Regions from separate parts of the Candidatus Thiodiazotropha sp. LNASS1 genome, predicted to be linked through region 2. Evidence: predicted binding sites of a transcription regulator. Region 2 holds the regulator's gene; the other holds the start of a gene.
What was found. Region 2 encodes FNR, which switches genes on or off when oxygen is low (the NO sensors DNR and NnrR bind a similar motif). Its sites were predicted from a motif close to TTGATNTANATCAA; they were not measured.
Positions count from the first base shown of each region.

Region 1: a site for FNR is predicted at 2,435-2,448, ahead of AB8516_RS08765 (cytochrome-c peroxidase). Genes of this name have one in related genera too.

Region 1 covers NZ_OZ156465.1:2,008,070-2,012,505, reverse strand. Annotated here, with positions in the region: gene aceE (pyruvate dehydrogenase (acetyl-transferring), homodimeric type) at 1-923, shown strand, start outside; gene aceF (dihydrolipoyllysine-residue acetyltransferase) at 1,030-2,376, shown strand; gene AB8516_RS08765 (cytochrome-c peroxidase) at 2,735-3,628, shown strand; gene AB8516_RS08760 (EAL domain-containing protein) at 3,625-4,436, shown strand, end outside.
Region 2 covers NZ_OZ156465.1:3,927,318-3,931,753, reverse strand. Annotated here, with positions in the region: gene AB8516_RS17505 (CTP synthase) at 1-1,315, opposite strand, end outside; gene AB8516_RS17500 (sulfur globule family protein) at 1,656-2,021, shown strand; gene fnr (fumarate/nitrate reduction transcriptional regulator Fnr) at 2,194-2,952, shown strand; gene dnaQ (DNA polymerase III subunit epsilon) at 3,101-3,802, opposite strand; gene rnhA (ribonuclease HI) at 4,077-4,436, opposite strand, start outside.

The DNA.
Region 1 (4,436 bases), 1.9 Mb from region 2:
CGGCAGCCACCTCCTACAGTAATCACGGGATCAGTATGATCCCATTCTATATCTACTATTCGATGTTCGGCTTCCAACGTGTTGGCGATCTGGCCTGGGCGGCAGGGGATATGCAGGCGCGGGGTTTCCTAATCGGCGGTACCGCTGGTCGTACCACTTTGGCGGGTGAGGGACTACAGCATCAGGATGGACACAGTCATATCGTGGCCGGAACAATCCCTAATTGTGTCAGTTACGATCCTGCTTACGCCTATGAGCTGGCGGTAATCGTTCAGGACGGGATGCGCCGGATGTATCAGGAGCAGGAGAATGTTTTTTATTACATTACTGTGATGAATGAAAACTACGCACAGCCTGCAATGCCTGACGGTGTGGAAGAGGGTATTGTACGTGGTCTCTATTTGCTCAGTACGGGCGGTAAACATAAGCATCGGGTACAGCTACTGGGGAGTGGCACCATTCTGCGCGAAGTGATTGCCGCCGCAGAGTTACTTGAAAAAGAGTTTAAAGTTTCAGCAGATGTTTGGAGTGTTACCAGCTTCAACGAGTTGCGTCGTGACGGTTTGGATATCGAACGATGGAATACCCTGCATCCGCAAGAGGAACCCAAGCTGAGCTATGTCACTGAAAAACTGAACGGCAAAATAGGACCGGTGGTGGCGGCCACGGATTATATCCGCAGCTATGCGGATCAGATTCGCCCGTTCATCACAGCCAGCTATAGCGTGCTGGGTACTGACGGCTTCGGTCGTAGTGATATGCGCAGCCAGCTGCGTAAGTTTTTCGAGGTAAACCGGTACTACATACTGATCGCCGCCTTGAAAGCGCTTGCGGATGAGGGTGAGATCAAACCCGAGCAGGTCAGCCGGGCGATCAAGAAGTACAAGATCGATCCGGAAAAGCCCAATCCTGGCAGTGTCTAATGAGTTGACCAAGGACACTGCTGTAGCCAGCCGAAACTGCGGTGCGTTAAGGCGGCGATTAGTTTGAATGAAATAGATTATGCCTGATCGGCAAAGAGGATAAGACGTGGGTAATACGACAGATGTACTGATACCTGATATAGGTGATTTCGACTCGGTCGAGATTATCGAGATTCTGGTTTCAGAGGGTGATCGAGTCACGCTCGAGGAGTCTCTGCTGACCCTTGAAAGTGACAAGGCTACGATGGAGATTCCATCCCCCCACACCGGGGAGGTCAAACGCCTGTTGGTCAAGGTTGGTGATCGTGTCAAAGAAGGAGACAGGATAGTCGTTCTTGAGGTTGAAACCAGCCAACAGAAAGGAGAGAGTGAACCGGTAACTACCCCCGCACCGGCGGCAGAGGAGGTTGAGACAGTACAAGCGCCGGCCCCGGCGCCAAATGAAGCGTCTGCTTCAGCATCTGAGCAGCCACAGCGACTACCAGGTGAGAAAGAGGCCCGCGTACCGCCCGTTCCAGCTGGATTCGTTGAGAGCGGTGGACAGGGCACCCCTCATGCAAGCCCATCGGTACGCCGATTTGCCCGTGAATTGGGTGTTGATCTCTCATTGATTAAGGGAAGCGGTCCAAAAGATAGAATCCTGAAAGAGGATATTCAGAGGTTCATTAAACGCTCATTGCGGCAGGGCGAAGGGGCAGCCGCATCCAGGTCGCCCTTTGAAATGCCGGTGGGGCCGGAAGTGGATTACAGCCGCTTTGGTGAGGTTGAGGCAACAGCGTTAAACCGCATCAGGAAAATCAGCGGAGCCCATCTTCATCGTTGCTGGCTGACCGTACCGCATGTGACCCAGTTTGACGAGGCTGATATCACCGATCTCGAGGCATTCAGGCAAACGCAAAAAGAGGCTGCATCCAGGCAGTCCGTTCGGCTCACCCTGATGCCGTTTCTGATGAAGGCGGTCGCCGCAGCGCTTAACCAGTTGCCGATGTTCAATGCTGCCCTGTCGGTAGATGGCGAATCCTTGATATATAGGAAATACATTCATATCGGTGTTGCGGTGGATACGCCCAATGGGCTAGTCGTACCGGTCATACGTGATGTCGATCAAAAAGGTGTCTTCCAACTTGCAGCAGAGTTGATGAGCGTCAGTGAAAAGGCACGGGCAGGCAAGTTAGCGCCGGCGGATATGCAAGGCGGATGTTTCTCGATCTCCAGTCTTGGCGGGATAGGCGGTACTGCCTTTACTCCCATTGTGAACGCCCCGGAAGTGGCAATACTCGGTGTCTCCCGCAGTAGTATGCAGCCTGTGTGGGACGGGGAGACCTTCCAGCCACGATTGATGTTGCCGCTTTCACTCTCCTATGATCATCGGGTAATCGATGGTGCTGATGGCGTCAGGTTTACCACCTATCTCTCTTCCCTTTTGGGTGATATTCGTCATTTGTTGCTCTGATTTTCAGTGATCAACCCGGACAAAGGACGGTTCGCATGCCTTTTTTTACCGGTCCTAATTGACACAGCTCAAAAAAGTTAACATTTTTCATCAATTTAAGGGTGCAAGCACCATTGTCCTTAGGGATTATGTGCTGTAGTTCATCCTATGCTTATAGATTATCTGATTCTCTATACTTAAAGTTAGCCATAGAGAGACCGCTAACATAGTGTAGTAAGCATTGCACCACCCCGCTACAGACGACTTTTTCTTCAGGGATGTCAAATATAGTCGCTTATAGCGTCAATGATGTATGAATAACCTGTTGAAAACACTGCTATTATTTTGGTTGGTAATATCTTTTGCCAGTGCTGCAGGATTGAAGAATGAGCCCATAGGGCCATTGACAATCGAGCGCAATCTGGATCCGAGGCTGGTGTCCCTTGGAGATCAGCTATTTCATGATGCCAGGCTATCGCAGGACAACAGCATCAGTTGCTCCAGTTGTCATGTTCTCTCGACTGGAGGGACCGATCGCAAAAAGAACTCTGTTGGAGTAGGGGGTAAAGTTGGGGGTATCAAGGCGCCCACGGTCTACAACACCCGATACAACTTCGTTCAATTCTGGGATGGCCGGGCTCTGACGCTGGAAGAACAGGCGGCCGGTCCGGTCCATAATCCTATTGAAATGAGCTCCAACTGGGAGGAGGTTATATCCAAGCTACGCAAGGATCCAACTATCGTGGAAAAATTTGAAGAGCTTTTTCATGATGGAATCAGCGGGGAGAATATCGTTGTCGCCATAGCAGCTTTTGAACGCTCTTTGGTAACAGTCAACTCACGCTTCGATCGATGGCTCAAGGGAGAAGAGGGAACGCTTACCGAAAGGGAATTACGCGGTTACCGCCTGTTTAAAAGCTACGGCTGCATCAGCTGCCATCAGGGCGACAACGTGGGTGGCAATATGTTCGGTGTCATGGGTGCGAAGGGAGACTATTTCAAGGATCGGCATGGCGGTATCACGGAACCTGATCTGGGACGATATAATGTCACCAAACAGGATGAAGACAAGCACTATTTCAAAGTACCCAGTTTACGCCTGGCGGCAATCAACCCACCCTATTTTCACGATGGATCGCAAACAACCCTGCAAGGTGCGATAAGGATCATGGGTCGTTACCAATTGGGGCGTGATCTGCCGGAAAGTGATATCGATGATATTGCTGCGTTCCTCCACACGTTGGTCGGAGAGCATGTCAGGCTGAAACCATGAGTATGCTCAAACAAATGTACAGCAAACGCAGCCTCCTGCTTGTCTCGCTTTGTATTGCCTTGATTCTGTTATTGGTGGTCTATTGGGATGATAAATCCGAGAATTACGCCGAACTTTCACATAACCTGCTCCAGTTAAAAGAGATGGATGCACGTCTTGATCGAGACGTTCTCAAGATTACCTCTTTTCTGTTGAATCAATACGATCCGTTGGTACGCACCACTAACCGTTTAAGGGATTTACGACAGCAGATCGTCGCTAAAGTGACAGAAGTGGATGATCGTGTACTGTCTAGTCTAACGGACCGATACTGGCAGGGTATGGATGAGAAACTGGCCATCATCGAAAAGATAAAATTCCAGGCAGCTGTGGTGCGTAACGGCATACACTACCTGCCAATCGTCGCGCGAGAGTTGAAATCTGTGGATCCCCTGGTCTATCAGGATGTACTGGAACTGCTCAACTCCCTTTTAGCCTACGATCTTTTCTATACCGACTCGCAATTGGATGATATCGTTTCAACGCTAAAGCAACTTAAAAGCTATGAAATATTTTCACCTGAAAACAAGCAGAAATTCGATCAGGTACTCTTCCATATAGACTCAAATATCGTGGATCTGACCAATCTAGGGGCCTTGAAAACACGCTACCTGGCTGTACCGAGCCAGGAGTATTTCGAACATGTTCACTCGAGGTATGAGCAAAACCGGGTTGATGAAACCACTAAAAAAAGACGCCTGATCATAGCCCTGTCCGTGTTTGTGATCATATTGCTATTGAGCCTTTGGCAATTGATAAGGCGTTTGCA
Region 2 (4,436 bases):
GCATGGTTCCACCCAGATCAGACTCTTCGTTGCGTGTCTCAACCTTGCCGTCCGCATTCAGCCACTCAGTGATCAGGCCGATAACCGGATGTGGCGTGTCGCGCTTGAACTCGGTGCTGTGCGCTCCCTCCAATCCGGCGACATGACGTGCGAACTCAATCACCGCCACCTGCATACCGAGACAGATTCCCAGATAGGGGATTCTGTTTTCGCGGGCATACTGGACTGCGGTGACTTTGCCCTCAACCCCGCGGTTACCGAAGCCTCCAGGTACCAGGATGGCATCCATTCCCTCCAGACTCTCGGTTCCGCTCCGCTCGATCTGCTCTGAATCCACATAGTGTATGACAACCCGATTTCCGGTATGGACGCCTGCATGTACCAAGGCTTCAGAGAGCGATTTATAAGCCTCTGTAAGATGAACATATTTTCCTACCATGGCGATCTTGACCTCTTCAGCCAGGCTGTCGAGGCCTTCCAGAAACGCCTCCCATTCAGCGAGGTCCGCTGGCGGCAGATCCAGGTTGAATCGCTGGTTGACCAGTTCGTCCATCTCCTGGGCGTGCAACAGCACGGGAATGCGGTAGATCGAGTCAGCATCTACCGCCGAAATGACCGCTTTTTCGGGTACGTTGGTGAAGAGCGCGATCTTTTTGCGCTCGTTTTCAGGCAACGGCTGCTCGGAACGGCATACCAGAATGTCGGGTTGAATACCGATGGAGCGCAGCTCTTTCACCGAATGTTGTGTCGGCTTGGTCTTTATTTCACCAGAGGCCTTGATATAGGGCACCAGCGTCAGGTGCATGAACATCACCCGCTGCGGTCCCAACTCGACCCCCATCTGGCGGATCGCTTCCAGAAAGGGCAGCGACTCGATGTCACCCACCGTTCCGCCGATCTCCACCAGACAGATATCATTGTCGTCGGCACCCAATAACACGCTCTCTTTGATCTGATTGGTGATATGTGGGATTACCTGTACTGTACCGCCCAGATACTCGCCCTTGCGCTCCTTACGAATCACACTGTCATAGATCTGGCCGGTCGTGAAATTATTGTTTCGCCCCATGGTGCTGCGAATGAAGCGCTCATAGTGTCCCAGATCAAGGTCTGTCTCCGCCCCATCATCGGTAACGAAGACCTCACCGTGCTGGAATGGACTCATGGTTCCCGGATCAACATTGATATAGGGATCGAGCTTGATCATCGTGATATCGAGCCCGCGGGCCTCAAGCAGTGCAGCCAGAGATGCGGATGCGATTCCTTTGCCCAGGGAGGAGACAACACCGCCCGTGATGAATATAAATCTAGTCATGAAACTTCTAGTTAACGTGCTGGATAAGGGGAACGGACGGAAGGGAACAGTAACAGATCAGACCGCCTCTCTCAATCGTATAAATGTGGGACTAATGGGATATCTCTCATGCGACTGCTCAAGAATATCATTTAATTCTATCTCCCCAGGGTCTATAATCGATTGGCGATTTCCGCAAATTACAACCACAGAGACCAGTTGGCAGTTACTCGGCGAGACCCAACCACATTAAAACAGGCTCGGGATCAGCCTCTATACACCCACAACACGTAACGACCAACTAATTGTTTTTCAATAGAAAAAGCAGTAATAAAAATCAATCTTTAAAGAGGAAGAAAGCATGATGAAATTTGCTAAGGTCATGAGCGTCGCTGCTCTCGTAGCTGTCTCCACAACCGCATCTGCATGGTGGGGTGGTGGTCCAGGCTGGGGTAACCGTGGCTGGAATAACGATGGCTGGGGCGACGGCTGGGGCGATGGCTCCGGCGATTTCAGCTTTGGCATGAGTGGCAGCGGCCGTGGTTCCGGTTATGGTCGCGGCAACAACTACTACCGTGATTACTATGGCTACGGCCCATACGGCTACGGCGCACCTTACGGCTACGGTGCACCTTACGGCGGCTATGGCGCACCTTACGGCGCACCATACGGCTATCCGCCTGCTGCGCCTGCTGCGCCTGCGGCACCTGCTGCACCCGCTAAGTAAGCGGCCAGCTTATAGCGCATAAAAAAGTCGGCCTAATGGCCGGCTTTTTTTATGCAATATGATCTAAGATAATTAAATGTTTAAAATTACTTGATCCGGATCAAGAACTTCTGGAAAAATAGAAGTGAGAAGAAGCATCTGACAAGAATGCACCCTTAGCTGGAGCGGTTCCTTGACTAGCAGAAAAGTTGTCTCATTTGAAAATATCAAGGTCGCCTGCAAAAACTGCAGTCTTTCGACCCTATGCCTACCAATGGGACTGACCCCAGAAGACATTGAACGTCTCGACTCCATTATCAAGCGTGGACGTCCCTATCACCGAGGCGATCATCTCTACCGTGGTGGCGACAAGTTCCACAGCCTCCGGGTCATCACCAGTGGCTCAGTCAAAACCTATTCACCCAATGAAGATGGTGGTGAACAGGTCTTGGGATTCCACCTCCCCGGGGAACTGATAGGATTGGATGCCATCCAGGACAACAATCATAACTGCTCCGCAATCGCGCTCGAAACCACTGCGGTCTGTGAGATCCCCTTCTCTCAACTGGAATCTTTAAGTTCCATCATGCCCAGCCTGCAACACCAGATGTATCGCCTGCTCAGTCGCGAGATCGGCCAGGAGACGGAGATGCTCACTCTACTGGGCAAAAAGAGCGCCGAGGAACGGCTCGCCACCTTTCTACTCAGCTTTTCCGAACGTTTCAAACAGCGCGGATTCTCAGCCAGTGATTTCTTTCTCAGCATGTCGCGTCACGAAATCGGTAACTACCTGGGGCTCGCGGTAGAGACTGTCAGCCGCTTGTTCACCCGCTTCCAGGACGAGCAGCTGCTGCATGTCGAGAGAAAGCACGTTCAATTGCTGGATATTCCCCGGCTTTACGAAATCGTTCAGGGTACGGACAGGACAAAATCGAGTCAGTCGCGAGTCTAGGGCCTGTAAGCACAATAGGCCCTGCCAGGACTTTATTTTCATCCGGCAAGGAAAATGGGCGAATGATAACGCCGCAGGGCGGAGTAAAAGCTCGAGCGAGCCCTTCGGATTGCGCCTGATGCGCCCATTGGATGAGTGTTTGCAGGCCCTAGTGTTTCTTTAACCAGATACAGGCCTCACCCATGGCTTTCAGTTGCTGCTCATGGGCCGCGAGTTCCTGCTGGTCAGCGTGAACCACCTTCAGTTTTGGCCTGTTCGAAGGCAGACGTTGAATGCTATCGACAGAATTATCACCAAACTCATCGTTGGCTACTCCGTCCAAAATCAGCGAAGCCTGCCCCCCGGTCATCATCAGGTAGACATCAGCCAGAATCTCGGCATCCAGAAGCGCTCCATGCAATTCCCTGTGTGAATTATCGATATCGTATCGCTTACAGAGCGCATCGAGGCTGTTTCTTTGACCCGGGTGCATCTTTTTCGCCATCACCAGGGTGTCAGTAACCGCGCACAAACTATCGATTCGCGCAGCACTCTCCATGAGGTGAAATTCATGGTCGAGAAAACCGACATCGAATGGAGCGTTATGAATGATCAGCTCCGCTCCTCTCACGTAGTCGATGAAATCCTGAGCAACATCCCCGAATTTCGGTTTGTCTTCAAGAAATTCGTTGGTGATGCCATGCACCTCTACGGCAGCGGCATCGATCTCCCGTTCAGGTTGCAGATATTGGTGGAAATTATTACCGGTCAATCGACGATCAACCATCTCCACACAGCCGATTTCGATGATTCTGTGTCCATGCTCCGGTTCCAATCCTGTGGTTTCCGTATCCAGTACGATCTGTCGCATCAGTTCACTAGGGCCTGTTGACACTAATCCGATCGGCTCTGCTGGGACTATTTTTTTGCCCAGCAAGGCAGAATGAGTGATGTGTAGTTATTCTACATGAGCGAATGATAACGCCGCTGGGCGGAAAAATAGCCCCAGCCCTGCGGGTTACGCCTGAAAAAGCGCCACTCGGCGTTGCTCGTTGTTCATTTGGAAACACCAAACTTCTCTCCTCGCGCCTTGATTGGCGCTTTTTCAGACGCAACAGAGCCGACCGGATTAGTGTCGACAGGCCCTAGGACCTGTCGACCAGCCCTAACTCCTCGATACCGCGGTTAGCCAATTCATCCGCCAGTTCATTCTCGGTATGGCCGGAGTGACCTTTGACCCAGGCCCACTCCACCTGATGATTGTTGACCTCTGTATCCAACATTTGCCACAGGTCGGCATTCTTGACCGGTCTTTTCGCTGCCGTTCTCCAGCCATTCCGTTTCCAATTGTAAATCCACTGGGTGATTCCGTTTTTCACGTATTGGGAATCCGTGGTCACTTTCACCCGACTCCTTTTCGTCAGGCTCTGCAGGCCACGGATAACCGCCATCAGTTCCATACGGTTGTTGGTGGTCTCATGTTCGCCACCGAAAAGCTGTTTTTC